Regions from separate parts of the Streptomyces sp. CNT360 genome, predicted to be linked through region 2. Evidence: predicted binding sites of a transcription regulator. Region 2 holds the regulator's gene; the other holds the start of a gene.
What was found. Region 2 encodes HrcA, which represses chaperone genes, less so after heat shock. Its sites were predicted from a motif close to TTNGCACTCNGNNNNNCNGAGTGCNAA; they were not measured.
Positions count from the first base shown of each region.

Region 1: groL (chaperonin GroEL) is a predicted target of HrcA. The motif match lies at 10,679-10,705, and genes of this name have one in related genera.

Region 1 is NZ_AUKO01000028.1:119,660-134,623, forward strand. It holds gene nagA (N-acetylglucosamine-6-phosphate deacetylase) at 1-1,006, opposite strand, end outside; gene H297_RS0121505 (ROK family protein) at 1,003-2,016, opposite strand; gene H297_RS0121510 (extracellular solute-binding protein) at 2,365-3,648, shown strand; gene H297_RS0121515 (DUF3263 domain-containing protein) at 3,711-4,028, shown strand; gene otsB (trehalose-phosphatase) at 4,090-4,971, shown strand; gene H297_RS37675 (trehalose-6-phosphate synthase) at 5,006-6,520, opposite strand; gene H297_RS0121530 (glucosyl-3-phosphoglycerate synthase) at 6,711-7,814, opposite strand; SAM riboswitch class I at 8,064-8,214, shown strand; gene thrC (threonine synthase) at 8,233-9,546, shown strand; gene H297_RS0121540 (MoaD/ThiS family protein) at 9,585-9,860, shown strand; gene H297_RS0121545 (cold-shock protein) at 10,300-10,503, shown strand; gene groL (chaperonin GroEL) at 10,889-12,517, shown strand; gene H297_RS0121555 (DUF427 domain-containing protein) at 12,652-13,002, opposite strand; gene H297_RS0121560 (GNAT family N-acetyltransferase) at 13,083-13,724, opposite strand; gene H297_RS0121565 (GntR family transcriptional regulator) at 13,780-14,802, opposite strand.
Region 2 is NZ_KE384245.1:126,054-141,017, forward strand. It holds partial or broken gene H297_RS42265 (ComEC/Rec2 family competence protein) at 1-989, shown strand, start outside; gene H297_RS44670 (hypothetical protein) at 1,132-1,380, opposite strand; gene holA (DNA polymerase III subunit delta) at 1,678-2,664, shown strand; gene rpsT (30S ribosomal protein S20) at 3,270-3,536, opposite strand; gene lepA (translation elongation factor 4) at 3,872-5,743, shown strand; gene H297_RS0129840 (AMP-dependent synthetase/ligase) at 5,993-7,885, shown strand; partial or broken gene H297_RS39165 (SpoIIE family protein phosphatase) at 8,023-9,867, shown strand; gene hemW (radical SAM family heme chaperone HemW) at 9,916-11,139, opposite strand; gene H297_RS0129855 (SCO4225 family membrane protein) at 11,247-11,555, opposite strand; gene H297_RS0129860 (DUF3097 domain-containing protein) at 11,741-12,592, opposite strand; gene H297_RS0129865 (MBL fold metallo-hydrolase) at 12,598-13,341, opposite strand; gene hrcA (heat-inducible transcriptional repressor HrcA) at 13,600-14,616, shown strand; gene dnaJ (molecular chaperone DnaJ) at 14,617-14,964, shown strand, end outside.

The sequences.
Region 1 (14,964 bases), on a different contig from region 2:
GGGCCGTGACCGCGTCGGTGACCGACAGCCCGTCGACGGTGACCGCGCGCCGGAAGGCGTGGTCCAGCGTCAGCGTCGAGCCGGCGATCGAGCCGCCCTCGACCAGCCGGGCGACGCCGTCGCGCACGTCGACCTCCAGGTTGCCCAGCGGGTAGCGGCCGTCGCCCATGCCTGCCGCGCCCATGGCGTCGGTGATGAAGGCGACCCGGTCGGCGCCGGCCGCGCGGAAGGCCAACTGGAGCGCGGCGGGGTGCAGGTGGGTGCCGTCGTCGATGAGCTCGACGGTGATCCGCTCGTCCTCCAGCAGGGCGGTGACCGGGCCGGGCTCGCGGTGGCCGAGCGGCGGCATGGCGTTGAACAGGTGGGTGGCGACCGTCGCGCCCGCGTCGATGGCCTCCCGGGTGGACTCGTAGCTGCCGTCGGTGTGGCCGACGGCGGCGATGACGCCGCTGTCGGACAGCAGCCGTACCGAGTCCAGGCCGCCGGGCCGCTCGGGGGCCAGCGTCATCATCACGGCGTGGCCGCGTGCGGCGTCCAGCAGCTTGCGCACGTCGGCGGGGTCGGGGTCGCGCAGCAGGGACTCCTCGTGGGCGCCGCGCCGGTTGCAGGCGATGAAGGGCCCCTCGAAGTGGATACCGGCCAGCTCGCCCTGCTCGACCAGTTCGCTGAGGGAGCCGGCCTGCCGGGACAGGTCGTCCAGGTCGCCGGTGACGGTGGAGGCCGCCATCGTGGTGGTGCCGTGCCGGCGGTGGGTGTCGATGACGGTCAGCGACTCGTCGTGGCTGGCTGCCGAGAAGGAGGCGCCGCCGCCGCCGTGGACGTGCATGTCGACGAAGCCGGGCACGATCCAGTGGCCGCTCAGGTCGATCTCCTCGGCCCCGCCCGGGGCGCCGCCAGGTGGCGCGGGGTCCGCCAGGTGGCGGCCGTCGACCGTCAGCCTGCCGTCCTCGCGTACCCCCTCGGGCAGCACCACCCGGGCGCCGGTCAGCACTGTTCGCTCGCTCATCGGCTCGCAACCTCCGCGGAGAGTAGGTCCCAGGCGAGGAGCCCCGCACCCAGGCAGCCCGCGGCATCCCCGAGCGCCGCGGGCACGATGGCCGGGAGTGGCTGGAAGGTGACCTTCTCGCGGACCGCCTCCCGGAGCGGAACGAAGAGGGTGTCGCCCGCCTCGGCGAGGCCGCCGCCGATGATCAGGGTGTGCGGGTCGAGCAGGGTGAGGCCGGTGACCAGCCCGGTGGCGAGCGCGTCGACGGCCTCGGCCCACACCTTCGCCGCCCGCGGGTCGCCGGCCTCGACGGCCTGCGCGGCGTCCGCCGCCGTCGCCTCGGGGTCCCCGCTGGCCGCGGCCCAGGCCGCGCCGACCGCGGAGGCGGAGGCGAGCCGTTCCAGGCAGCCGCGCTGTCCGCAGCCGCACGGCGGTCCGTCGGGGCGTACGACGATGTGGCCGATCTCCCCCGCGCTGCCGTGCGCCCCCGGTTCGACGGTCCTCCCGATGCCGATGGCCCCCGCGATGCCGGTGCCCAGGGGCACGAACAGGTAGCGGTCGACGCCTTCGCCGGCGCCGATGCGTCCCTCCGCGAGTCCGCCGGTGCGTACGTCGTGCCCCAGCGCGACGGGCAGCAGGGGCAGTTCGGCGGGCCGGTCCTGCCCCAGGCGTTCGCTCAGCAGGGCGCGGAAGGGGACGTCGCGCCAGCCGAGGTTGGCGGAGAAGACGGCGACGCCGCGCTCGTCGTCGATGATGCCGGGCACGGCGACTCCGGCTGCGGACGGCTCGGTGCCGTACTGCTCCAGGCCCACCGCGCGCAGCTCGGCGGCGAAGTCGAGGATGCCCTCGACCACGGCCTCGGGTCCGCGCTCGCGGCCGGTCGCCCGCCGTGCCTCGTACAGCAGTTCGTTGCCGGAGCCGATGAGGGCGGCCTTCATGCCGGTGCCGCCGACATCGAGGGCGAGGACGTACCGCGCGGTGCGTGCGGGCCGCGTGGGGGGTGCGGTGGGGGCCTCTTCGGGGGTACTCACGCGGCACAGTGTCCCGCGTCGGACCTGAAAAGGTCTAGTCCACTCCGGGGATCTTCTGCCGTTCGGTCCCCCTCCGGGTACCCGGCCGCGGCCGTCCGGGTGCCCGGTGCGGACGCGGCCGCCGTCCGAACCGTCCGTGCCCGGAACGGTTCTGCGGAGCCCGAACGGAAGCCAAGCTGATCCCTTACCGGTATCGATCATCTGTAGACGACCCAGGGGTCACGGAGAGAGACTCCCGCCCAACGGACCGGGGTTGGTGGTGCCAAGGGGACTGACGGTGCCAGGGGGTCCACAGCACGTACATCGCACGTTCTGAGGGTTCGCAGGGTCGTTAGGGGTGTCGAAAAGATGGATCGGCGGCGTTTTCTGGGCATGGCGGCGGGCGGAGCGGCCTCCGCGGCCGGCATGACCGCGTTGAGCGGCTGCGGCAGCGGTCCGGGGTCCGGCGGCGTCACGCTGAAACTCGTCGCCGCGGACTACGGGAACCCTGGCGCGGACAACAGCTCGAAGGTCTACTGGCAGAACCTCGCCGACGCCTTCACCAAGAAGAACCCCGGCATCTCCGTCGACGTCACCGTCCACAGCTGGAACGACATCGGCAAGAAGCTGAAGGAGCTGGTCGACTCCGACAACCCGCCGGACATCGCGCAGGTCGACTCGTACGCCACCTGGGCCTCGGAGGGGAAGCTCTACAAGGTCAGCGAACTGCTGCCGATACCCGCCCAGGCCGAGTTCCTGGTCTCCCTCGCGGAGGCCGGCGAGGTGCAGCGTGTCCAGTACGGGCTGCCCTTCGTGGCCAGCACGCGCGTACTGATGTACAACAAGGACCTCTTCGCCAAGGCCGGGCTGGACCCGGACAAGCCGCCGCGGAGCTGGGAGGCGCTCAAGTCCGCCGCCCGCTCCCTGCGTGAGGCCGGCGTCAAGATCCCCTACGGCCTGCCGCTCGGCCCGGAGGAGGCCCAGGGCGAGGCGCTGATGTGGATGCTGGGCAACGGCGGGTCCTACGTCGACAGCGTCGGCAACTACACCCTCAACTCCCCGGAGAACATCGAGACGATGGAGTGGCTGCGCGACAACCTCGTCGCTCCCGGCTACACGGAGCCCAACCCGCAGCGGGTCGACAGGCAGCAGCTCTTCGACGCCTTCAGCGCGGGGAAGGTCGGCGTCCTCAACGGGCATCCCACCCTGATGCACCAGGCCGACCAGAAGGACATCTCCTACGGCACCGGCAAGCTGCCGGGGCGCGACGGTCCGGCGGACGGCACCCTGGGCGTCGGCGACTGGATGATGGCCTTCAACAAGAACGGCCACCGCGAGGAGTGCGGCAAGTTCCTCTCCTTCGTCTACGAGGAGAAGAACCACTACGCCTTCGCCGCCCAGTACGGTCTGCTGCCGGTCACCACGAGCGCGTCGGAGCGGATGCGCAAGGACAAGAAGCACAAGAAGCTGTGGCCCTTCCTCGACCAACTGGCCGGCGCGGAGTTCTACCCGGTCGGCAAGGTCTCGTGGACGGCGACCAACGACACTCTCAAGAAGTCCGTCGGGCAGGCCGCGAAGAAGGGCGGCGACCCCAGGAGCGTGCTGACGGCCCTCCAGCGCAAGGCGGAGGCGGCCGAGAAGGCGAGCTCCTAGCCACGCGGCCCGGCTCCCTGGACCCGGCCGGCTCTGTCAGGGGCCCGCCGTACGGTGGAGGCATGAGCACACCGGACGGGGACGAGGGCGGCGCAGCGGAAGAGCCCGCGGAGACGGCGGGGCTCACGGAAGCGGCGGAACCCGCGGAGACGGCGGGGCTCACGGACGAGGACCGGGCCGTCCTCGCCTTCGCCGCGCGCGGCTGGCCCTCGCCCGGCGAGAAGGAGCGGGCCGTCAGGGAGCGGCTCGGCATGTCCCCGGTCCGCTACTACCAGTTCCTGAACGCCCTGCTCGACGACCCGCAGGCGCTGCGGTACGACCCCGTGACGGTCAACCGGCTGCGGCGGCTCCGCCAGGCCAACCGCGACCGTGCCCGCTGAGCGGCGGCCGTTCGCCTGCCGGAGCCGACGCGTTCCGCACCTGACTCGCTAGGGTGCCGCCATGCCGTCTCAGCCCTCGCCTCCCCCGTCCCCGCACCCGCTGCCCGCACCGGAGACGGAGGCGGGGCGCGCGGGGCTCGCCGCGCTCCGTGCCGCACCAAAGCGCGCCGTACTGGCACTCGACTTCGACGGGACGCTGGCGCCCATCGTCGCCGACCCCCGCGACGCACGGGCCCACCCCGAGGCGGCGGCGGCCCTCGCCCGGCTCGCGCCGCGCCTGGCGGGCATCGCCGTCATCACCGGCCGGCCCGCCGCCGACGCCGTCACCTACGGCGCCTTCGACGGCGCGGCCGGTCTGGAGGGGCTGACCGTCCTGGGGGCCTACGGGGCCGAGCGGTGGAACGCCGCCGACCGCACCGTCCGCGCCCCCGAACCCCCTGCCGGGGTGGCCGCCGTCCGCGCCGAACTCCCCGCCCTGCTCACAAAGCTGGGGGCCCCGGACGGCACCTGGACGGAGGACAAGGGCAGGGCGCTCGCCGTGCACACCCGGCGCGCCGCCGCCCCCGACGAGGCCCTCGCCCTCCTGCGCGCGCCCCTGTACGCCCTCGCCGAACGGCACGGCCTCGTGGTCGAGCCCGGCCGCATGGTGCTGGAGCTGCGCCCTCCGGGAGCCGACAAGGGCGCCGCCCTGGCGGACTACGTCCGGGAGAAGAGCGCGGGCGCCGTCGTCTACGCGGGCGACGACCTGGGCGACCTGCCCGCCTACGAGACGGTCACCGCGCTGCGGGACGCGGGGGTGCCGGGCCTGCTGCTCTACAGCGCCCCCGAGACCGGCGACGAGACGGTTCCCCGCCTCGCGGAGCGCGCGGACGTGACCGTCCGGGGTCCCGCGGGCCTGGTGGCCTGGCTGCGCGCGCTGGCGGACGCGCTGGACGCGCGGTAAGGCCCGCGGCGGCAGCGACGACGACGGCAGCGGCTCAGCGCCGCAGCGCCTCCAGTTGGTCGAGGAGCCAGCGCGTGGGCGGGTGCGCGGTGGCGGTCGCGGCCAGCTTCGCGGAGGACGCGGCACGGGTGGCGGGGTCCGCCTCCAGGGCGTCCCGGAGCGCCCGTGCCGTCTCCCGTACGTCGAAGGGGTTGACGGACCAGGCGTCGGCGCCCATCTCCTCGTGGGCGCCGGCCTCCCGCGAGAGCACCAGCGCGCAGCCCTGGTCGGAGACGACGGGAATCTCCTTCGCGACGAGGTTCATCCCGTCCCGGACGGGGTTGACCAGCGCGACGTCGGCCATCCGGTACGCCGCCAGCGACCGCGCGAAGTCGTCCTTGACGTGCAGCACGACGGGTGTCCAGCCGGGGGTGGAGAACTCGGCGTTGATCTCGTCGGCGACCCGGCCGACCTCGGCGGTGTAGTCGCGGTAGACGGCCAGGTCCTGGCGCGAGGGGTAGGCGAACGCCAACTGGACGACGTGTTCGCGCCATTCGGGGTGGTCGGTGAGCAGCCGCCGGAAGGCGTGGAGCCCGCGCACGATGTTCTTCGACAGCTCGGTGCGGTCGACCCGTACGACGGTCCGCCGCGGCCTGCCGTCGGGCGCGGTGCCCACCTGCTCGCGGAGCTGCCCCATCCGCTCCGCGACGTCCTCCCGGTGGGCACGCTCACGCAGGAAGTCGCCGTCCGCGCCGAGCGGGTGCACCCCGATGCGGGTGGTGCGGCCCTGGTACGTCACCGACAGCCCGGCCCCTGCCTCGCCGTGGTCGGTGACGGTGGCGCCGAGCACCCGTGCGCAGCACTCCGCGAACAGCCGCGCCCAGCGCGCGGTCAGGAAGGCCGTGCGGTCGGCGCCGAGCATGCCCCGCAGGACGTCCGCCGCCACGTCGTCGGGCAGCAGCCGGAAGTAGTCGGGGGGCGCCCAGGGCGTGTGCGAGAAGTGGCCGATCCGCAGGTCGGGGCGGCGCTCCCGGAGCAGCCCGGGGACCAGGGTGAGGTGGTAGTCCTGCACCAGCACCGTGGCGCCCGGCCCGGCCTCCTGGGCCAGCGCGTCGGCGAAGGCGGCGTTGTAGGTCCCGTACTCCGCCCACTGGCGGGTGAAGTCCTCGTCGAAGGCGGGTTCGAGCGGGATCTGGTAGAGCATGTGGTGGGTGAACCACAGCACCGAGTTGGCGATGCCGTGGTAGGCGGCCTCGAAGGTGCCGGCCGGGATGTCGAGCATCCGCACGGTCTGCCCGCCGGTGTCCTGGCGGTCCAGGTGGCCGCCTGCGCGGCGGGCCGCCTCGCGGTCGCCGTCACCCAGCGCGGCGCACACCCATACCGCGTCCGCGTCCGGGCCGATGGCCGACAGGCCGGACACCAGACCGCCGCCGCCCCGCTTGGCGGCGAGCGTCCCGTCCTCCGCGCGCGTGTACGAGACGGGCCCGCGGTTGGAGGCGACAAGGACCTGCGAGGACGCCTCGGCTGCTGCGGGGGACGACGCGTGCGGTGGTGGTGCTCCAGCGGCCATGCGCGGAGCTTAGCCGTTCACGAATCCGCTCAAACGTGCCCCTGGACCGCCGGAATCCCCTGTACTCCCGGTCCTCCGGCTCTCCGAGGCTGCACCCGGCTCCCCGGCCCTGAGCCCCCGGTTCCTGAGCCCCCGGTGCTGAGCGCCCAGGACTCCGTGGCCCCGGGCTCACCGGGCGACGGGCCGCCCCTCACGCGGCCACCCGCCGCTGCCCGTATTCGGGCACCGTGCACATCGGCGGGCGCTCCTCCGCGTCGATCAGGTGGCCGCGGGGGATGAAGGCGCCCTCCTCGTCCCGCTCGAACTGGGTCAGCGGCGTCACCCCCGAGCGGCCCCCGAGCACGGACGCGTCGTCCCGGCGGCCCCCCAGCTCGGCGCCGCCTTCGGGGGCCGGGCCGGTACCGCCTCCGAGCAGGTGGCCGTCCCCGTGCACGCTCCGGTGGCCGTCCCCGGGTACGTGCAGACCCACTCCGCGCTCGATGCGGCGCTGTGCCGTCGCGTAGATGGCCGTGGCCATCCGGCCCAGCGCCAGCCCGTCCTGGTTGCGGTGCAGCCGCACCCCCACGTCGACCTGCGCCAGCGCGTCGAGCCCGGCCAGCTCCAGCGCGTCGACCAGCAGCGCCAGCTCCACCCCGTAGCCGACCGGGAACGGCAGCCGCTCCAGCAGCGAGCGGCGGGCCGCGTACTCGCCGCCCAGCGGCTGCACCAGTCCGGCCAGCCGCGGCCAGTGCAGGTTGAGCAGCGGGCGCGCCACCAGCTCCGTGACCCGGCCGCCGCCTGCCGGGCTGTCCCGCAGCGGCCGGTCGTACATCGCCTTGACGAGCTGCACGTCGGGCTCCGTCAGCAGCGGGCCGACGATGCCGGTGACGAAGTCGGGCGAGAACTCGCGCAGGTCCGCGTCGACGAAGCAGATGATGTCGCCTCCGGTCACCATGAGTGAGCGCCACAGCACCTCGCCCTTGCCGGAGCGGGCCGGCACCCGGGGGAGCACCTCGTCGCGGTGGACGACCCTGGCGCCGGCCGCCGCCGCGACCTCGCCGGTGCGGTCGGTGGAGCCGGAGTCCATCACGATCACCTCGTCCACCAGCGCAGTTCTGGTGGCCGGGTGCGGCAGGGCCAGTTCGCGGCGGATGATCGAGACGATCTCGCCGACGGTCTCCTCCTCGTCGAGGGCGGGCAGTACCACGCTGACCGTGGTGCCGGTGCGCCGCTTGGCCGCCAGCAGCGACTCCAGCGGCCGGTCGGCGGCGCGCCAGGAGCGGCGCCGCAGCCATTGGCCCACTTCTTCGAGCACGTGCGCGCCTTCCTGTAGTCCGTCCTGGTCGTCCGTCCTGGGCGCCTGTCCTGTCGGCCGTCCGGGTCCGTCGGCGGGGCCGGACGGGGGGTGGCGGACGGTCGACGGTGATCCGTCTCGCGGTTCGGACGTCCCTCTCAAGCGTGACGGCCGTCGGTTACAGTCTTGAACAACGCAGGTGGCCTCCGCATCTCGGGGGCCGTCGCGACAAACGCCCGGGCGGCCGCTCGCCGCCCGGTGCCACAGAGCAGCTCATCCAGAGGGGCAGAGGGAACGGCCCGTTGAAGCCCCGGCAACCATCCCGCGATCCGCGTGTACGCGGAAAGCTGTGGCGAGACCGCCTCGTGGGGACGGTGCCAATTCCGGCCCGTGGCGAGATACGGCACGGGGAAGATGAGGAGAAAGGGCCTCGCCTCACATGGCTGTGCAAACCGTTGCAGGCAACACCACCGCCACCACCGACTCCGACGCCGCACCCTCCTACGACCTCGGAGCGGCCGTCGCCCTCTCCTGTCGCGAGTGCGGCACCCGCACACCGCTCGGTCCCAGCTTCGTGTGTCTGGAGTGTTTCGGTCCGCTGGAGGTCGCCTACGAGCTGCCGACCGGTGACCCGGAGGCGCTGCGCAAGCGCATCGAGTCGGGGCCCGCCTCGATGTGGCGCTACGCACCGCTGCTGCCCGTGCCCGCGGACGTCGCCGCCAGGCCGAACCTCAACCCCGGTTTCACCCAGCTCGTCCAGGCCGACCGGCTCGCGGCCGAGCTGGGCGTGACCGGCGGTCTCTACGTCAAGGACGACTCCGGCAACCCCACCCACTCCTTCAAGGACCGCCCGGTCGCCATCGCGCTGGAGGCCGCCCGCGCCTTCGGCTTCACCACGCTGTCCTGCTCCTCGACCGGCAACCTGGCCGGCGCGGTGGGGGCTGCCGCCTCGCGCGCGGGACTGCGCTCGTGCGTGTTCATCCCCGACGGACTGGAGCAGTCCAAGGTCGTGATGGCCGCGGTCTACGGCGGCGACCTGGTGGCGATCGACGGCACGTACGACGACGTGAACCGGTTCTGCTCCGAGCTGATCGGTGACCCGCTGGGTGAGGGCTGGGGCTTCACCAACGTCAACCTGCGGCCCTTCTACGCCGAGGGGTCGAAGTCGCTGGCGTACGAGATCTGCGAGCAGCTCGGCTGGGAGCTGCCCGACCAGATCGTCATCCCCGTCGCCTCCGGCTGTCAGCTCGTCAAGATCGACAAGGGGCTGCGGGAGCTGGTCCGGCTCGGCCTCGTCGAGGACAAGCCGTTCCGGATCTTCGCCGCCCAGGCCGAGGGCTGCTCTCCGGTCTCCCGGGCCTACAAGGAGGGCACCAGCGCCGTCCGCCCGGTCAGGCAGCCCGACACCGTCGCCAAGTCCCTCGCCATCGGCGACCCGGCCGACGGTCCGTACGTCGTGGACATCTGCACGCGGACCGGCGGCGCCGTCGAGGACGTGAACGACGAGCAGATCGTGGACGCGATGAAGCTGCTCGCGCGGACCGAGGGCGTCTTCGCGGAGACGGCGGGCGGCGTCACGCTGGGCGTGACGCGCAAGCTGATCGAGGCCGGGGCGATCGACCCCACCCTGACGACGGTGGTCCTCAACACCGGCGACGGCCTCAAGACGCTGGACGCCGTGGCGCCCACGGCGCGTCCCACCGCCGTCATCGGCCCCAACCTGGCCGCCTTCCGGGACGCCGGGCTCGCCTGACCCGGGGCCCACCCTCCGACGTAAGGAAGAGACGAAACATGAGCGTGAACGTCCGGATCCCGACCATTCTGCGCACCTACACGGGCGGCCAGGCGGAGGTCTCCGCCGAGGGCGACACCCTGGAGGCGGTGCTGGCGGACCTGGAGAAGAACCACACGGGCATCAGCGCCCGGGTGCTCGACGACACGGGCAAGCTGCGTCGCTTCGTCAACGTCTACGTCAACGACGACGACGTCCGCTTCGAGCAGGGCCTGCAGACCCCGACGCCGGACGGCGCGGGGATCTCGATCATCCCGGCGGTGGCCGGCGGCTGAGGCCACGGCGTCCGCAGCCTCGGAATCGCCCCTTCCGGATCCGGTCCGGAAGGGGCGATTCCGCGTTCCGGAAGGCGGTAGAGTGACGGGAGTTTCCGCATGGTGTCCCGCCGCTCCATACCAGGCGCATATGCGAATGCGTCGGCACATGTGACAGCGGCCGTACAAGTTGGTGCCGAAAACGCCGGGCCAATTGTCGTGATGACCCCGTATGCCTGGCCCGACTTGCCCTGGTGGCACCGGAGTTGAGGCGGTTTTCCCGATCAGCCGTGCCCAGAATTCTCGTCCGATTGACCTGTTGCACAGGGCGTCCGTGCAGATACATTCAGCGGCGGTCGACGCGTTCCGGCGCACGCCCCCCGCTCGTCGTGGGGGTGAGGTCTGACCCGGGTTCGCGAAGTGCGGGCTCGTGCAAGGGCCAGTAATAGGGGAGTTAGGAATGGCTCAGGGCACCGTCAAGTGGTTCAACGCGGAGAAGGGGTACGGCTTCATCGCGGTCGACGGTGGTGCGGACGTGTTCGTCCACTACAGCGCGATCCAGATGGACGGGTACCGCACTCTCGACGAAGGGCAGCGGGTCGAGTTCGAGATCTCGCAGGGTCAGAAGGGGCCGCAGGCGGACATGGTCCGCGTGACCGGCTGACTGCCGCCGGACTGCGCGCAGACGCAGACTCGAACAGTGAGGGGCCGCCCCCCGACGGGGGGCGGCCCCTCACTGGTGTCCGCGGCCTGCGGGGCACGGTGCGGAGCACCCCGGGTCGCTTGCGCTTCCCCCGTCGCCCGACCACCAGGCCCCCGTCAGGACTCCCTCGGAGTCGCTTGCACTCACCATGCCCGAGTGCTAATCATTGGGTTAGCACTCTACGAGTGAGAGTGACAGACAAGGACCGGGTCGGTGAGGTCCGCGGACCGGGTGGGGAAGGAACCCGCCGGGTCGCAGGCCGTCCGTCGCGGGCGCCACGCGGTCCGGAGCAATCCACACCCTCCCCTTGCTCGGGCATGGGGGAATCCAGGGAGGACCAACCCACATGGCCAAGATCATCGCCTTTGACGAGGAGGCGCGGCGCGGTCTTGAGCGTGGCATGAACCAGCTTGCCGACGCCGTCAAGGTCACGCTCGGCCCGAAGGGCCGCAACGTCGTTCTGGAGAAGAAGTGGGGCGCCCCCACCATCACCAACGACGGTGTCTCCATCGCCAAGGAGATCGAGCTTGAGGACTCCTATGAGAAGATCGGCGCGGAGCTGGTCAAGGAGGTCGCCAAGAAGACGGACGACGTAGCCGGTGACGGCACGACGACCGCGACCGTCCTGGCCCAGGCGCTGGTCCGCGAGGGGCTGCGCAACGTCGCCGCGGGTGCCAACCCGATGGCCCTCAAGCGCGGCATCGAGAAGGCCACCGAGGCCGTCTCCGCCGCCCTGCTGGAGCAGGCGAAGGACGTGGAGACCAAGGAGCAGATCGCCTCCACCGCCTCCATCTCCGCGGCCGACACCCAGATCGGTGAGCTGATCGCCGAGGCCATGGACAAGGTCGGCAAGGAAGGCGTCATCACCGTCGAGGAGTCGCAGACCTTCGGGCTGGAGCTGGAGCTCACCGAGGGCATGCGCTTCGACAAGGGCTACATCTCCGCCTACTTCGCCACCGACATGGAGCGCATGGAGGCGGAGCTGGAGGACCCGTACATCCTCATCGTCAACTCCAAGATCAGCAACGTGAAGGACCTCCTTCCGCTGCTGGAGAAGGTCATGCAGTCGGGCAAGCCGCTGCTGATCATCGCGGAGGACGTCGAGGGCGAGGCCCTGTCCACGCTGGTCGTCAACAAGATCCGCGGCACCTTCAAGTCCGTCGCCGTCAAGGCCCCGGGCTTCGGTGACCGCCGCAAGGCCATGCTCGGTGACATCGCCATCCTCACCGGTGGCCAGGTCATCTCCGAGGAGGTCGGTCTCAAGCTGGAGAACGCCTCCCTGGACCTGCTGGGCCGCGCCCGCAAGGTCCAGATCACCAAGGACGAGACCACCATCGTCGACGGTGCGGGCGACAGCGAGCAGGTCGCGGGCCGGGTCAACCAGATCCGCGCCGAGATCGAGAACAGCGACTCGGACTACGACCGCGAGAAGCTCCAGGAGCGCCTGGCGAAGCTGGCCGGCGGCGTGGCCGTCATCAAGGCCGGTGCCGCCACCGAGGTCGAGCTCAAGGAGCGCAAGCACCGCATCGAGGACGCCGTCCGCAACGCGAAGGCGGCCGTCGAGGAGGGCATCGTCGCCGGCGGTGGCGTGGCCCTGCTCCAGGCCTCCTCGGTCTTCGAGAAGCTGGAGCTGGACGGCGACGAGGCCACCGGTGCCGCCGCCGTCAAGCTGGCCCTGGAGGCCCCGCTCAAGCAGATCGCGGTCAACGCCGGTCTCGAGGGCGGCGTCATCGTGGAGAAGGTGCGCAACCTGACCCCGGGCCACGGCCTGAACGCCGCCTCCGGCGAGTACGTCGACATGATCGCCGAGGGCATCCTCGACCCGGCCAAGGTGACGCGCTCCGCGCTGCAGAACGCCGCCTCCATCGCGGCGCTCTTCCTGACCACCGAGGCCGTCATCGCCGACAAGCCGGAGAAGGCCGCCGCGGGCGCCGACGCGGCTGCCGCCGGTGGCATGGGCGGCATGGACTTCTGAGTCCGGCCGCCGGTCACGGCACCGCCCGCCGAGGCAGGCCGCTACGGCGCAGCCGAGGCGAGCAGAGGGCGGGCACCCCACGCGGGTGCCCGCCCTTCGTCGTGCCGTAGGCCGGCCTCTCGCCGTGCCGCAGGTCAGCCGACCTCGACCTCCGCGAAGCACAGACGGCCCTCGATCGGGGAGACCAGCTCCTTGGGCTCGGGGTAGGACCAGGCGACGTCCTCGGCGCTGCCGTCGGCCAGGGACCAGTACGCGGCGACGCCCTTGAACGGGCAGGTGGTCCGGGTCTCGGAGGGGGCGAGCAGGTCGGTGCGTACGTCCTCGGGCGGCAGGTAGTAGCGCACCGGGTAGCCCGTCTCGCGGAGCAGGAGCGGGCGGCTGCTGTCGGCCAGCACCTGGCCCTGGTGCGTCACCCTGACGTGGTCGGTGCCTTCTTCGACGGTGATGGTGTGACCGTTGCCCCGGTCTTGGCCGTGCGGAGACATGGGCTCTCCCTTGCGTCGTGGACGGAGTCGGTGGGGCGTTCCGCTCAACCTACTCAGCGCGGGCCGTCCGGGGCCGGAACTCACCGGCCGAACAGCGGAAGAGCCGCGGCCAGGCCGTGCACCTGCACGGGCACGGTGCGGTGCGCCTCCCAGCCGGCACGGTCGAGACGGAAGTGCTTCAGGTGCCGCGCCCGGCCCTGGACGGCGGCCACGGAGACGCCGTCCGGCCGGTACCCGAGCTTCTCCGAGACCCGGCGTGAGCGCGGGTTGTCCGCCATTGCGGCCGAGGTCGCGCTGTGGGCGCCGAGCCCCTCGAACGCCAGGTGCAGCAGCGCGGCCCGCATCTCGGTGCCGAACCCCCGGCCCTGGTGGTCGGCGCCGAGCCAGGAGCCGGTGCGGGCCTCCCGTACGACGGCGAACGCGTCGCCGCTCAGGTCGGCCCGCCCGATCACCGTCCCCTCGTGCACCACGGCCGTGCTCAGCGTCCACGCTTCGGGGCGCCAGTCCGCGACGGTGCTCAGGACGTGCTGGAAACAGCCCCGCATGCGCTCCTGGGGACCGACCGCGGTCCAGGGGACGCTGAAGGGCATCTCGGCCTCGTCGTGGATCCTTCCCCCGGCCAGTTCGGCCAGCTCCGTGAGCGCCGCCGCGTCCGGAAGGCGCAGCTCCAGCCGGGGAGTTGTCAGGCGCAGCCCGTACAGGGGCCAGATGTGGGCTTCCATGACGGGAGCCTGCCGAACCGCCGGCCGCGGGGCGACCGGATTTCCGCCCGCGGGGTCACCCCTCGCCCGCCGTCAGCCGGGCCACCCGGTCCAGGACGGCGGCCAGCCCCAGCTCGAACAGCTCGTCCAGGTGCAGGTCGTAGCCGTCCTCACCGAGGGCGCCGAGCACCCGGGTGAAGGCCGGGTACGTCCCGGAAGCGGTGAACCACTCCAGCGTCGCCTTCTGCTGGTCCAGCCACTCCTGGTCCGTCAGCCCGGTGCTGCTCCGCGCAGCCGTCTCCCGCTCCCCCTGCACGGCGAGGGCCTGCACATGGCTGTAGAGCAGGACGTCGACGTTCAGCATGGTCGCCGCGGACAGGCCGTGGCCCTCCAGGGAGCCGAGGATCCACTCGGAGTACGCCAGCAGGCCCGGCAGCAGCAACGGGCGGGTCAGCGGGGTGATCTGGGCCAGCCAGGGGTGGGCGCGGTGGAGCCGCCACAGGGCCCGGGCGCCCGTCTCCAGCCGGGCCCGCCAGCCGATGGGCGCCTCCGGCGAGTCGGGGGCCGGCAGCGGCAGCCCGGCCAGGACGGTGTCCGCCATCAGCAGCACCAGGTCGTCCTTGCCGTCGACGTAGCGGTAGGCCGCCATCGTGGCGGTGCCGAGGCGGGCGGCCACGCTCCGCATCGACAGCGCGGCCATCCCCTCCGCGTCGGCGATCTCGACCGCCGCCCGGACGACACGCTCCCGCGTCAGCTCCCGCCCCGTCTCCCGCCCCTGTGCTCCCCCTTGTTCCCGCGCCGGCTCGCGTTCCGTCTCCCGGGAGCCGGTTCCCGCCGCGTGGCCCCGACGGGGCGGCAGCGGGTCGGGCCGGGGGGCCCGCGGGGAGGCGACCACGGTGCCCACCCGCGGCTGCGCCTCGACGAGCCCCTCCTGGCGCAGGGCGGCCAGCGCCTTGGTGGCGGTGGCCAGAGCCACGTTCCACTGCCGGGCGAGCCCGCGGGTGGAGGGCACCCGGTCGCCCGGGGCGAACTCGCCGTCGCGGATGCGCCGCCGCAGCTCCGCCGCGATCCGGGCGTAGGGGGGTGTGGGGTCGGTCACAACGGTTCCTCCTGTGGGGCCTGTGCTAGCACAGATCTGACGGGCGGGGAGGACTGCCCGTGCGAGGAGCTGTACTAGCACAGATTACCCGCTGAGCGCACGGGGGAGCTGTACCGGCTGTGTGCGTACACCGTACATTCAGGATGTCCTGCCACCCGGAAA
Region 2 (14,964 bases):
TGCCCGGGGCGGAGATCGGCTGGCCCGGTTCGTGGACGGGAGCATTGGGGCTGGCGGCTCTGTTGGGCGGGTTCGTGCTGCTTGCGGTGCGGCTGAGGCTGCCGCACCGGCCGTGGTGGTGTGCCGCGTGTGTGCTCGTGCTGTTGGTGGCCCTGGTACGGCCGGTGCCGCTGGTGCGGCCGTTCACGGGGTGGCCTCCGGCCGGATGGCGCATGGTGGCGTGCGATGTCGGTCAGGGCGATGCACTGGTGCTGGCGGTGGACGGGAAGAGCGGTGGCGGGGGAGGGGCTGTCGTGGTGGATGCCGGCCCCGATCCGAAGGCGGTCGACCGCTGTCTGACCGGGCTCGGGGTGACGTCGGTGCCCCTGGTCGTCCTCACGCACTTCCACGCCGATCATGTGGCCGGGCTGCCCGGGGTGTTGCGGGGCAGGAAGGTGGGGGCCATCGAGACGACGGCCCTCGCCGAGCCTGCGGGCCAGGCCGAGTTCGTGCGCGCAACGGCCCGACGGGCCGGGGTGCCGGCGCTGATCGCGGAAGCGGGGGAGCGACGGCACACCGGTGACCTGCGATGGGAGGTGGTGTGGCCGCAACCCGCCGCTCCGGCCGGTGTGCCGGAGGGCAGCAGGGGGTGGGGAGCTGGAGGAGAAGGGAAGGGCGAAGGGGAGGGTGCCAACGACGCGAGCGTCACGCTGCTCGTGCGCACGGCGGGACTCACGCTGTTCCTCCCTGGCGATCTCGAACCGGACGCGCAGCAGGCTCTGTTGCGGTTGCGCCCCGATCTGCCGCGGGTCGACGTACTGAAGGTCGCCCACCATGGTTCGCGGTTCCAGGATCCGGAGCTGCTGCGGCGGTTGCGGCCGCGGGTGGCCCTCGTCTCGGCAGGGCGGGACAACCCGTACGGACACCCGGCCCCCGGGACGCTGGCCGCACTGGCCGCCGAGGGGGCCCTGGTCGCCCGTACGGACCGGAACGGGGCCCTGGCGCTGGTGCGGCGCCCGGACGGCACCCCTGCTGTGGTCACTCAGCGTGGCAGTGCGGCCACGTCGGGGGCGCATGGGATGCATGAGTCGGTTTCGCGCGGGCCGGGCGACGACTGCGGGAACCGCGCCATGCAGGCCGAAGGCTCTCCCCTCAGTCGTGCTCCAGCCAGCCCTCGTGCTCTTCGGCGACGGTGGCCAGAAGCGCGGGGTCGTAAGCGGCGTCCGGGTCTTCGAGAACCACCAGCCACTGGGCGTCCTCGGCATCGTCCTCCCCCGCGAGAGCGTCGCGGACGAGTTCGGGTTCCTGGGGGAGCCCGAGCCGCAGCTCCAACTGCTCGGCCACCTCCTCGGCCGCGTCCCTGTCGGGCAGTACCAGTACATGCCGTGCGTCGTCGCTCACCGTGGCATTGTCCCAGCGCACCACTGTCACGCTCCGCGTACTCCGGGGGACGAGGCGAGGCCCCCTTGGGCGTCATCGGGTGTCACCGGGTGGCAGTCAATGCGATCGGGGAGCACCAGGTGGCACCGGGGGCCGCGACGAGGCACCCGCACCTCACGAGCCGCCCCCGGCACGTGTCACCGCGAGGCACCATTGAGGCCCCACCGAGGGGCGACGGCGTGGAGTGAAGCGGTGTGCAGCCGGCAGGTCAGCCTGGGCGGCATTCCCTGTCGGTACGGCGTGGGATGCTGGTTCGCGATGGCTGCGCGTAAGAAGACCTCGGACGATCCACTCGCCCCCCTGACCCTCGCGGTGGGCCAGGAGGAGCTGCTCATCGAGCGGGCAGTACGGGTGGTGATCGACGCGGCACGCGCCGCCGACGCCGACACGGACGTGCGGGATCTCGCGCAGGGTGAGCTGCAGCCGGGCACGCTCGCCGAGCTGACCAGCCCGTCGCTGTTCGCCGAGCGGAAGGTTGTCGTCGTACGAGCGGCCCAGGACCTGGCGGCGGACACGGTCAAGGACGTGAAGGCGTATGTGTCGGCGCCGGTGGAGGAGATCACGCTCGTCCTCGTGCACGCCGGCGGTCCGAAGGGCAAGGGACTGCTGGATGCCGCGCGCAAGGCCGGAGCGCGGGAGGTCGAGTGCCCGAAGATGACGAGGCCCGCCGACCGGCTGGCGTTCGTCCGGGGGGAGTTCCGGACCGCGGGACGCTCGGCGACGCCGGAGGCGTGCCAGGCGTTGGTCGACGCGATCGGCAGTGATCTGCGGGAGCTTGCTTCGGCATGCGCCCAGTTGACCGCCGATGTGGAGGGCACGATCGACGAGGCCGTGGTCGGCCGCTACTACACCGGGCGGGCGGAGGCTTCCAGCTTCACGGTCGCCGACCGGGCGGTCGAGGGGAAGGCCGCCGAGGCGCTGGAGACCCTGCGCTGGGCGGTCGCCACGGGGGTCGCCCCCGTTCTGATCACCAGCGCGCTGGCGCAGGGGGTGCGGGCCATCGGCAAGCTGGCGGGCGCTCCGCGCGGGGCACGCCCGGGCGACCTGGCCCGCGATCTGGGAATGCCGCCGTGGAAGATCGACCGCGTGCGCCAGCAGATGCGTGGCTGGACGCCGGACGGGGTGGCCGTGGCGTTGCGCGCCGTCGCGGAGGCCGACGCCGCGGTGAAGGGCGCCGGCAGTGACCCGGAGTACGCACTGGAGAAAGCCGTCGTCGCCATCGCCGGTGCCGCCCGCTCCCGCTGACCCTATCTCTGGGCGGGTCACCCCCTGGGCCTCCAGACACCCACCCCGGCCCTCTCCCGCCCACGCTGCGAGGCCGAGACTCGCCCCGGCAAACCAGCCCCACCCAGCACCGGGCGCCCCGCATCGGGGCCCACCCAGCGTCGGCCGCCGGCCCGACAGCGGTGCCCCGTCCGACATCGGGCAGCCCCCACCCCGCACCTGGCCCCACTCCGCGTCGGGGCCCACCCAGCACCGGGCGCCGCCCCGCATCGGGGCCCACCCAGCGTCGGCCGCCGGCCCGACAGCGGTGCCCCGCCCGACATCGGGCGACCCCCACCCCGCACCGGGCCACGCCCGGCATGGGTGCCCCGGCATGCGGAAGACCCCGCCCGGGGCCTGGGGAAGGGCCGGGCGGGGTCTCTCGTCGTGCTGTGCGAGGCGCCGCACCCGCGTGGCGAACGCAGGCCGCGTGCGGCGCGCTGTCTCAAACGGTGGCTCGGACGTACGGCGGATGAGAGAGGGCCCGCCTTGCGACGTCGGAGCCGGTCGGGTCACCCTTCCCCGGAGTTCTCGTCCGGAGGAGCCCCCGTGCGGGGGCCGGGGCCCGGCGGGCCGAGAGGCGTCGGTCAGCCGTTGAGGGTGGCCACGTGCTTGGCCAGGGCCGCCTTCTTGTTGGCAGCGTTGTTCTTGTGCAGAACGCCCTTGCTGACGGCCTTGTCGAGCTTGCGGGCGGCGGCCTTGTGGGCCTCGCTCGCCTTGGCGGTGTCGCCGGCGGCGACGGCCTCGCGGGTGCGACGGATCGCGGTCTTCAGCTCGGACTTGACGGCCTTGTTGCGCTGCCGTGCCTTCTCGTTGGTGTTGATCCGCTTGATCTGGGACTTGATGTTCGCCACGAAAGAGCCTTTGCGGTTTCGGAGTTTCAAACGCCGGTGCCGTCGGGCACCGCACAGTGCATCCGTGCCATCCGGTGCCGTCAGGCACAAGGCACAGTCGCCCAGGCTACCAGTCGGGCGTGCACCCCTCCCAATCCGGTCGGTACCCGGCGCGCATGGGACCATGGTGTGCGACACACCCGCGCGCGATCCCGGCGGAGCCTCCGTCGGCCCCTTCGTGCGGTCACCACGCTGAAGCACCAGCACCAGCACCGAGCATCTGCACCAAGCACCTGCACCGAGCACCGAACCGCCAGCCCGAAGTCACCGACAGGCCAGACCCGACAGGACACTGCGTGCCCGCGACCCCAACGAACGCGCCGGAGCCGAGCCGTACCGACCCGGCGCTGATCCGTAACTTCTGCATCATCGCGCACATCGACCACGGCAAGTCCACGCTTGCCGACCGGATGCTCCAACTGACCGGCGTCGTGGACAAGAGGCAGATGCGCGCGCAGTACCTCGACCGCATGGACATCGAGCGCGAGCGGGGCATCACGATCAAGTCCCAGGCCGTGCGGATGCCCTGGGCGCCCACGGCCGATCCGGGCTCCCCGCACGTGCTCAACATGATCGACACGCCGGGTCACGTGGACTTCACCTACGAGGTCTCCCGTTCGCTGGCGGCGTGCGAGGGGTGCATCCTGCTGGTCGACGCCGCGCAGGGGATCGAGGCGCAGACCCTCGCCAACCTGTATCTGGCGATGGAGCACGACCTGACGATCATCCCCGTGCTCAACAAGATCGACCTGCCGGCGGCCCAGCCGGAGAAGTTCGCCGCGGAGCTGGCGCACCTGATCGGCTGCGAGCCGGAGGACGTGCTCAAGGTCTCGGCGAAGACGGGCGAGGGTGTTCAGGAGCTGCTGGACGAGGTCGTCCGGCAGGTGGCCCCGCCGACCGGTGTGGCGGACGCCCCGGCGCGCGCGATGATCTTCGACTCGGTCTACGACGCGTACCGCGGTGTGGTCACCTACATCAAGGTCGTCGACGGCAAGCTCAGCAAGCGCGAGCGCATCCGCATGATGTCGACCGGCGCCACGCACGAGCTGCTGGAGATCGGTGCGAACTCCCCGGAGATGACGCCCGCCGACGGGCTGGGCGTGGGCGAGGTCGGCTATCTGATCACCGGTGTGAAGGACGTGCGCCAGTCGAAGGTGGGTGACACGGTCACCCAGCAGACCAAGGGCGCCGAGAACCCGCTGCCGGGCTACAAGGACCCGAAGCCCATGGTGTTCTCGGGGCTGTATCCGCTGGACGGTTCGGACTACCCGCTGCTGCGGGACGCGCTGGACAAGCTGCTGCTCAACGACGCCGCGCTCACCTACGAGCCGGAGACCTCGGCGGCGCTGGGCTTCGGTTTCCGGGTGGGCTTCCTGGGGCTGCTGCACCTGGAGGTGATCCGCGAGCGCCTGGAGCGGGAGTTCGGTCTCGATCTGATCGCCACGGCGCCCAACGTGATCTACCGGGTGGAGATGGAGGACGGCACCGAGCATGTGGTGACCAACCCCAGCGAGTTCCCCACCGGGAAGACCGCCACCGTGCACGAGCCGGTGGTACGGGCCACCCTGATCGCGCCCAGCGAGTTCATCGGCGCGATCATGGAGCTGTGCCAGTCGCGGCGCGGCAATCTGCAGGGCATGGACTACCTGTCGGAGGACCGGGTCGAGTTGCGGTACACGCTGCCGCTGGCGGAGATCGTCTTCGACTTCTTCGACGCGCTGAAGTCCCGCACCCGTGGCTACGCCTCTCTCGACTACGAGCCGACCGGCGAGCAGGAGGCCGACCTGGTCAAGGTCGACATCCTGCTCCAGGGCGACAAGGTGGACGCGTTCTCCGCGATCGTCCACCGGGAGAAGGCGTACTCCTACGGCACCCGCATGGCGAACAAGCTGCGCGAGCTGATCCCGCGCCAGCAGTTCGAGGTGCCCATCCAGGCGGCTGTCGGCGCCCGCATCATCGCCCGTGAGACGATCCGCGCGATCCGCAAGGACGTGCTGGCCAAGTGCTACGGCGGTGACATCTCGCGGAAGCGGAAGCTGCTGGAGAAGCAGAAGGAGGGCAAGAAGCGGATGAAGGTCGTCGGCCGGGTGGAGGTGCCGCAGGAGGCGTTCATCGCGGCGCTGTCGACCGACGACGGCGGCGGCGAGAGCGGCAAGGCCAAGAAGTAGCCGCCGCCCGGTCAGGACGGTTACCCCGGGTTCCCCCTACGATCCGTGCAGCAGCCCCCTTACGTAAGGGGGCTGCGGCGTTTAGTCTGATCACTGCTCAGTAGTTACTCACGAGTCATAAGCGCGGGCCCGCTCCCACCGGACGGCCACCGAGCACGACGTGGCACAGGGCGCGCGGCACGCGTTGGCGCACGACGCAGGACGAGACGCAGAACGTAGGACGCAAGGACGCGGGTCCCGGAGGATGGCGTGAGCGACACACAGTCCCTGATCGAGAACCGGCCGCCCTCCGTGGCGACGCTCTTCCTGGAACGGGTCGAGGCCACTCCCGAGGCGGAGGCCTACCGCTACCCGGTCGTCCGCCCCGCAAGCGCGGGGGAGGGGCCCGACGAGTGGCGCTCCTACACCTGGCGTGAGGCGGCCGAGCGGATCTTCTCCGTCGCGGCCGGGCTCATGGACCTGGGGGTCCGCCCCGAGGAGCGGGTCGCCATCGCGTCCAGTACGCGGATCGAGTGGATCCTCTCCGACCTGGGGATCCTGTGCGCGGGGGCGGCGACGACCACCGTCTACCCGAGCACCAATGCGGACGAGGTGGCCTACATCCTCGCCGACTCGGACAGCAGGGTGCTGATCGCCGAGGACGCCGAGCAGGTCGCGAAGGTCCGCGCGCACCGGGACGAGCTGCCCGAGCTGGCGCACGTGGTACTGATGGACGGCGAGCCGGAGGCGGCGGACGCCGAGGCGGGGTGGGTCATCGGCTTCGCGGAGCTGGAGCGCCGCGGCGCCGCCTACCGTGCGGAGCACCCGGAGGCAGTCACCACGACGGTCCGGTCGCTGCGCCCCGACCAGCTCGCCACGCTGATCTACACCTCCGGTACGACGGGCAGGCCCAAGGGTGTGCGGCTGGCGCAGGACGCCTGGTCGTACATGGCCAAGGCCGTGCCTCCGACCGGGCTGCTGCACCAGGACGACGTGCAGTACCTGTGGCTGCCGCTGGCGCACGTGTTCGGCAAGATGCTGATCTCCGCGCAGATCGACTCCGGCCACGTGATCGCCGTGGACGGCCGCGTCGACAAGATCATCGACAATCTGCCGGTCGTGCAGCCGACGAAGATGTGCGCGGTGCCGCGGATCTTCGAGAAGGTCTACAACGGCGTCGCGCAGAAGGCGCGGGCCGGCGGCGCGGCCAAGTACAAGATCTTCCAGTGGGCGGCCGAGGTCGCCCGCGAGTACGCGAGGACCACGCAGGACAACCAGCGCCGCACCGGCGTCCCCGACGCACCGACCGGCCTGAAGGTCAAGCACGCCGTCGCCGACCGGCTCGTCTACAGCAAGCTGCGAGAGGCGTTCGGCGGCCGCATGGCCGGCTGTGTCTCCGGCTCGGCCGCGCTCGCTCCCGACCTGGGCTACTTCTTCGCGGGAGCCGGCATCCCCGTACTGGAGGGGTACGGGCTCACCGAGTCGTCGGCCGCCAGCTTCTGCAACCGCAGCGACAACTTCCGTACCGGCACGGTCGGCAAGCCGATGCCGGGCACCGAGGTGCGGATCGCGGACGACGGGGAGATCCTGCTGCGCGGACCCGGCATCATGCAGGGCTACCACGGGCTGCCGGACAAGACCGCGGAGGTGCTGGAGGAGGACGGCTGGTTCCACACCGGTGACATCGGCGAGCTGTCCGAGGACGGCTACCTGCGGATCACCGACCGCAAGAAGGACCTGATCAAGACCTCCGGCGGCAAGTACATCGCGCCTGCCGAGGTGGAGGGCCAGTTCAAGGCCGTCTGCCCGTACGTCTCCAACATCCTCGTGCACGGCGCGGGCCGGAACTTCTGCACCGCACTGATCGCGCTGGACGAGCCGGCCGTCACGGCCTGGGCGGCGGACCAGGAGGACCTCAAGGGCAAGCCGTACGCCGAGGTCGTCGCCTCCGAACAGGTGCGCAGCCTGATCGACGGCTACGTCGAGGAGCTGAACACGGGGCTCCAGCGCTGGCAGACGATCAAGAAGTTCCGCATCCTGCCGCGCGACCTGGACATCGAGCACGGTGAGCTGACGCCCAGTCTCAAGATGAAACGCCCGGTCGTGGAGCGGGAGTTCGGCGACCTGATCGAGGAGATGTACGCGGGGGCACGCGAACGCTGAGCCGCTCCCGGCCACCGCCCCGCTGCCCGGCCGGTTCGCCCCGGCCGGTCGGCGGGACGCGGTGCGGTGGGCGCGGGTGAGGGCGGGCGGGGAGCTCAGACGCCGCGGAGTTCGGCGAGCGCGTCGGTCAGGCAGGCCACGTCGCGGGCCAGCCGCGCGGTGTCGGCGCGCTCGCCGCCGCGGCCGCCCGCGGGTTCGCCCGCGCGGCGCTCAGCGAGTGGGGCGCCGGCGGTCCGGCCGCGGACGACGCCGTGCTGTTGATCAGCGAACTGGTCACCAACGCCGTCGTGCACGCGGGCACCAGTGTCGAACTGGAGTGCCGCTACGGGTCGGGGGCCGTCTACGCGGAGATCACCGACCGCCACCCGGCCCGCCGGGTCGCCGACCGGGGCGCCGAGGCCCACGGCCTCGGCTTACAGCTCGTCGGAGCGCTCGCCAAGGAGTGGGGCATCAACTACCGCAGGGACCGCAAGGCCGTCTGGTTCCTGCTCGCCCAGACGACGGACCCGCTCACCCCCGGCACAGCCATTTCCCTTCCGGTTCCCCCTCCGGCGCAGCCGCCCGCCCGCCCCGCTCGGCCCGCCTCCTCTCCGGCGCCGCCCCCGCCCCGTGCGGCGCTGTGGGGGCGCAGCTCGGCCGCAGGAGGCCAGGCGTGGACCAGCCACGCCGCCCTCTCCTTCCTCGCCGAGGCGTCCGACCTGCTGGCGGGACACACCGACGAGGAGCAGGTCGCCTCGCTCGCCGGGCAGCTCCTGGTGCCCCGGTTCGCGGACTGGTGCGCGGTATGGCTGCGTGACGACGACCGCTCCCGGCTGTCCCGGCTCGCCCGTGTGTGGCACGCCAGGGAGAGCCGTATCCAGGAGCTGCGCGGCGCACTCGCCCAGGACCCGCCCCCGGACGCGCCCCGCGCCCTGCCCGGCCAGGCCGTTCCCTGGCGCAGGCCCGCCCCCGCGCCGGGCGCCGGGAGGGCGGAGGCGGAGGGAGCCGCTCGCGGGCCCGCGCGGACGGACATCGACGGGGAGGGCGAGGCGGGGATCGACAGGGACTGCGCGGCGGACGGGAGCGGGAGAGCCGTCGGCGCAGTCCGCTGCGACCTGGTGGTCGGCGGCCGCACGGTCGGCACGCTGGTGCTCGGCCGGGACGGCCCGCTGCCGGTCCCGGACGAGGCGCTCGGCCTGATCGAGGACTTCGCCCGCCGGGTGGCCCTGGCCGTGCTCGCCGCGCGCCGCTACACCCAACAGGCCACCATCAGCCGGGTTCTGCAGCGGGGGCTGCTGCCCCGCGAGGAGATGCGGGTACCCGGCCTGGACACCGCGCTCGTCTACGAGCCGGCGGGGGAGGGCGCCTGCGCGGGTGGCGACTTCTACGACCTGCTGCAACTGCCGGACGGACGCTGGCGCTTCGCCCTCGGTGACGTGTGCGGCAGCGGACCGGAGGCCGCCATCGTCACCGGCCTGGCCCGCCCGGTGCTGCGGCTGCTGGCCCGGGAGGGCTACTCCGTGCCCGAGACGCTGGACCGGCTCAACCGGGAGGTGGGCGAGCAGGCCCGCTTCCTCTCCGTCGTCTACGGCGAACTGGCCTTCCGCGGCGACCTGGTGGACTCCACCCTCACCTGCGCCGGGCACCCGCTGCCGCTGGTGCGGGACGCCGCGGGGCAGGTGCGCACCGCTGCGCTGCCGCAGCTGCTGCTGGGCGTCGCCCAGCAGGTGAGCTACGAGAGCCAGTCCTTCACCCTGCATCCCGGCGACACCCTGCTGTGCGTCACCGACGGCGTGACCGAACGGCGCTGCGGCCGCCACCTGTTCGACGACGCGGACGGGCTGGCCAGCCACTTCGCGGACTGCGCCGAGCCGGACGCGCGTGGCATCGCCGAGCGCCTGCGCCGCGCCGTGTACGCCTTCGCTCCGGACCTGCCCGACGACGACCTGGCCATGCTGGTGCTGCGGGCACCCTCCCACCCGGGTCACGCTCCGGCCCGGTGACGTCGTGGCCCGGCCACCGAGCCGCTCGGTCCACGAGTGCCGAGCCGGTCAGTCCACGAGGTCCCGCACCACCGCGTCGGCCAACAGGCGGCCCCGCAAGGTGAGCACGGCCCGACCCCGTCCGTACGGCTCCGGCTCCAGCAGGCCGTCGTCACGGGCCCGCTCGGCGGCCCGGGTACCCTCTTCGGCCAACAGGTCCAGCGGGCAGCCGTCCCGCAACCGCAGCTCCAGAAGGATCCGTTCGACCCGCCGGTCCTCGGCGCCGAGCACCTCGCGGCCCGCACCGGGGGAGCGTCCCTCGGCGAGCGCCCTCGCATAGCCGGCGGGGTGCTTGACGTTCCACCAGCGCACCCCGCCGACGTGGCTGTGCGCCCCGGGCCCGGCGCCCCACCAGTCGGCACCGGTCCAGTACAGCTCGTTGTGCCGGCACCGTGCCGCCGCCTCGTTCGCGACCGCCCAGTTGGAGACCTCGTACCACGACAGGCCGGCCGCACCGAGCCGCTCCTCGGCGATCAGGTAGCGGTCCGCGTGCACGTCGTCGTCCGTCATCGGCACCTCGCCCCGCCGGATCCGCCGGGCGAGCCGGGTGCCCTCCTCGACGATCAGCGCGTACGCCGACACGTGGTCGGGTCCGGCGTCCAGCGCCGCGTCCAGGGTGGCCCGCCAGTCGTCGTCCGTCTCGCCCGGTGTGCCGTAGATCAGATCGAGGTTGACGTGCGAGAACCCCGCCTTGCGGGCCTCTGCGACGCACTCCTGGGGGCGGCCCGGCGTATGGGTGCGGTCCAGTACCCGCAGTACGTGCTCGCGTGCGCTCTGCATGCCGAACGAGATCCGGGTGAAGCCCGCCTCGCGGAGCTGCGTCAGGTAGGCAGGATCGACGGACTCCGGGTTCGCCTCGGTGGTCACCTCGGCGCCCTCGGAGAGCCCGAACTCCTCGTCGATCGCCTTCAGCATGTGCCCCAGGTCGGCGGCGGGCAGCAGGGTGGGCGTGCCGCCGCCGACGAACACGGTCTCCACGCTGCGGGCGTCCTCGCCCAGCACCCGGCGGGCGAGGCGCACCTCCTCCACGACCTGCTCGGCGTACCGCTCGCGCGAGGTGCCGCCCAGCTCTGCGGCGGTGTAGGTGTTGAAGTCGCAGTAGCCGCAGCGGGTGGCGCAGTACGGCACGTGCAGATAGAAGCCGAGCGGGCGCGACGCCGCGCCGTCGAGCGCGTGGCTGGGCAGCGAGCCGTCTGCGGGCATCGGCTCGCCGTCGGGAAGTGCGGAGGGCATCTGTCCATTGTCCCCGCTCGCCGGTGAAGCCTCCTCGGCGGCCGGGCGGCCGGGCGGCCGGTGTGCGGCTGCGGGACCGGTGGCGCGTGGCGGGGCCTGGGCCGGTGTCAGACGGTCCGGCCCCGCGCGGTCGTCACGCGCCGGCCGCGCAGCGCACCGTACACGGCGCCGACCGCCGCAGCCTGCACCAGAGCGGAGACGGCGAGCAGCAGCACCATGCCCCAGCCCTCCCCCGGGAGCACGGGCAGCAGGACGACGGAGACGGGTGCCGTGGCGAAGAACATCCACACGCCCGCGAACGAGGCGTCGGGCCCCGGCGCGAACAGCGTGACCCCGACGGTGAACAGCACGCTGGCGGCCACCAGCGCGAGATAGACCAGCGACGCCGGGTTGAGCAGCAACCTGCGTACGCTCACCGGCCCCCGCGCGGTCCTCGCCCGCTTCCTGTCCGTGGACGACGCTGCCATGACCGTTCCCCTGTCCTGTGCCGCACCTGTGTGCGGTCGCGTGCGGTGTACCCCGTCACCGTAGGCACGCCTCGTGCGGCCCGGCATGAGTACGGATACTCACGCCCCTCGTCCCGCGGAGGCCCGCACCGTCCTCAGGCCCCCTCCGGCGCGGTCACGAAGTCGATGAGCTCCTCCACCCGGCCCAGGAGCGCGGGCTCCAGATCCTTGTAGGAGCGCACGGCGCCCAGGATGCGCTGCCAGGCGGCACCGGTGTTCGGCTCCCAGCCCAGCCCGGCGCACACGCCGAGCTTCCAGTCCTGCCCCCTGGGCACACGCGGCCACCCGTCGATCCCCACGGATGAGGGCTTCACGGCCTCCCAGATGTCGATGTAGGGGTGTCCGACGACCAGGACGTGACCGCCGCTGACCGCGGCCGCCTCCGCCGCGATCCGTGACTCCTTCGAGCCCGGCACCAAGTGGTCCACCAGCACGCCGAGCCGCGCGTCGGGGCCGGGCCCGAAGCCCTCCACCACGGCGGGCAGGTCGTCGACGCCCTCCAGGTACTCCACGACGACCCCCTCGATCCGCAGGTCGTCGCCCCACACCTTCTCCACCAGCTCCGCGTCGTGCCGTCCCTCGACGTAGATGCGCCCGGCGCGGGCGATCCGGGCCCGCGCCCCGGGGACGGCGATGGACCCGGAGGCGGTCCGCCGCGGCCCCGCGGGCGCCGCCGCGGAAGCGTTCGCGGCGGGCCGTACGAGGGTGACGGTCCGCCCCTCCAGCAGGAATCCGCGCGGCGCCATGGGGAAGACCCGGTGCTTGCCGAAGCGGTCCTCCAGGGTGACCGTGGGCCCCTCGGCGGTCTTCTCGCACCTGACGACGGCCCCGCAGAACCCGGTGGCGACCTCCTCCACCACGAGGTCCCGTTCGGCGGCCACCTCGGGCACGGCCTGCTTCCGCTGCCACGGGGGAGTCAGGTCCACGTTGTCGTATCGGCTGTGCATGCCGCTCATTCTGCTACGAACCGCCTCGTCAGCTCGTCCCGTTGGGCCCGGACGAACGCGGCGTCCACCGCCGACCCGTGGCCGGGCACGTACAGCGCGTCCTCGCCGCCCAGTGCCAGCAGCCTCTCCAGCGCGTCGGGCCAGCGGGCGGGGTGGGCGTCGCGGCCGGCCTGGGGCTCGCCCGACTCCTCCACCAGGTCGCCGCAGAAGACGACGTCGGGACGGCCGGGCACCAGCACCGCCAGGTCGTGTTCGGTGTGGGCCGGGCCCATGTTGGCCAGGACCACCTCGCGCCCGCCCAGGTCGAGGGCGAGCTGACCGCTGACCGGATGGTGCGGCCGCACCAGCACGTCGGCCGCCTCTGCCGCCTCGTCCGCCAGCAGCCCGTGCGCCACGGCGTCGTCGCGGAGCGCCTCCGCGTCCCGGGAGAGCAGCTCGGCGGCGCCGACGGCCCCGTACACCTGGGCGCCGGAGAAGACGGCCGTGCCGAAGACGTGGTCGAAGTGCGGGTGGGTGAGGGCGACCCAGGCCACCCGCCGCCCCAGCAGCGCGGCGACGTCGGCGCGGACGGCGGCGCCCTCCCGCAGCGAGGAGCCGGTGTCGACGACAAGGACTCCGTTCTCCCCTGCGACGGCCCCCACCGTCGCGTCCCACTCGGGCAGTCTGCGCCGCAGCACCCCGTCCGCGAGCCGCTCCCAGCGCCCGCCGGCCCCCTCGGCATCACCCGTACCGTTCCCTTGCGCCTGCATACGACGACGCTAACCGCAGTGCGGGGCCACCGCCCTGCCAGGGACCGGCGCGCACGGCCGGGTTGCGGGTACGGTCGGGCGGCGTTCCGGTCCGACGGCCCTTGCCCCGGCTGTGGTGACCGGCCGTACACTGGCCCAGGGACTTGGCACTCCGGCGCGAAGAGTGCCAAGGAACGCCAGGGAGTGCCAGGGAGAGAGCCGGAGACCACCCCGCCGGGGGCGGCTTCGGACCAGCAGGCGGGACGGGAGGTGTGCGCCATGCTCAGCGAGCGCCGACTGGAAGTGCTCCGCGCCATCGTCCAGGACTACGTGGGTACGGAGGAGCCGGTGGGCTCCAAGGCCCTCACGGAGCGGCACAACCTGAAGGTGTCCCCGGCCACCGTGCGTAACGACATGGCGGCGCTGGAGGACGAGGGCTACATCGCGCAGCCGCACACGAGCGCGGGCCGGATCCCCACCGACAAGGGGTACCGCCTGTTCGTCGACAAGCTCGCCGGCGTCAAACCGCTCTCCACCCCGGAGCGCCGCGCGATCAGCAACTTCCTGGAGGGCGCCGTCGACCTCGACGACGTGGTGGGGCGCACGGTGCGGCTGCTGGCCCAGCTCACCCGCCAGGTCGCCGTCGTGCAGTACCCCTCGCTGACGCGCTCGACGGTGCGCCACGTGGAGCTGCTGGGGCTGGCGCCCGCGCGGCTGATGCTGGTGCTCATCACCGACACGGGCCGCGTCGAGCAGCGGCTGATCGACTGCCCGGCGCCGATCGGCGAGACGGTCCTGGCGGACCTGCGCGCCCGGCTCAACAGCCGCGTCGTCGGTCAGCGTTTCACCGAGGTGCCCTCGCTGGTGCAGGACCTGCCCGAGTCCTTCGACGCCGACGACCGGGCCACCATCTCCACGGTGCTGGCCACCCTGCTGGAGACCCTGGTCGAGGAGACCGAGGAACGGCTGATGATCGGCGGCACGGCCAACCTGACGCGGTTCGGCCACGACTTCCCGCTCACCATCAGGCCGGTCCTGGAGGCGCTGGAGGAGCAGGTGGTCCTCCTCAAACTGCTCGGCGAGGCCAAGGACCCGGGCATGACGGTACGAATCGGGCATGAGAACCAGCACGAGGGGCTGAGTTCCACATCGGTCGTCTCGGTCGGCTACGGTTCGGGCGACGAAGCAGTCGCCAAACTCGGCGTGGTCGGACCGACCCGCATGGACTACCCCGGAACGATGGGAGCTGTACGCGCAGTGGCACGGTACGTCGGACAGATCCTGGCGGAGTCATAAGTGGCGACGGACTACTACGCGGTCCTCGGCGTGCAGCGTGACGCCTCGCAGGACGAGATCAAGAAGGCGTTCCGCAGGCTCGCGCGCGAGCTGCACCCGGACGTCAACCCGGACCCGAAGACCCAGGAGCGGTTCAAGGAGATCAACACCGCCTACGAGGTGCTCTCCGATCCGCAGAAGAAGCAGGTCTACGACCTCGGCGGGGACCCGGCCTCGGGCGCGGCGGGAGCCGGTGCCGGCGGCTTCGGCGGCGGTTTCGGCAACTTCAGCGACATCATGGACGCCTTCTTCGGTACGTCGGCGCAGCGCGGCCCCCGCTCGCGCACCCGCCGCGGCCAGGACGCCATG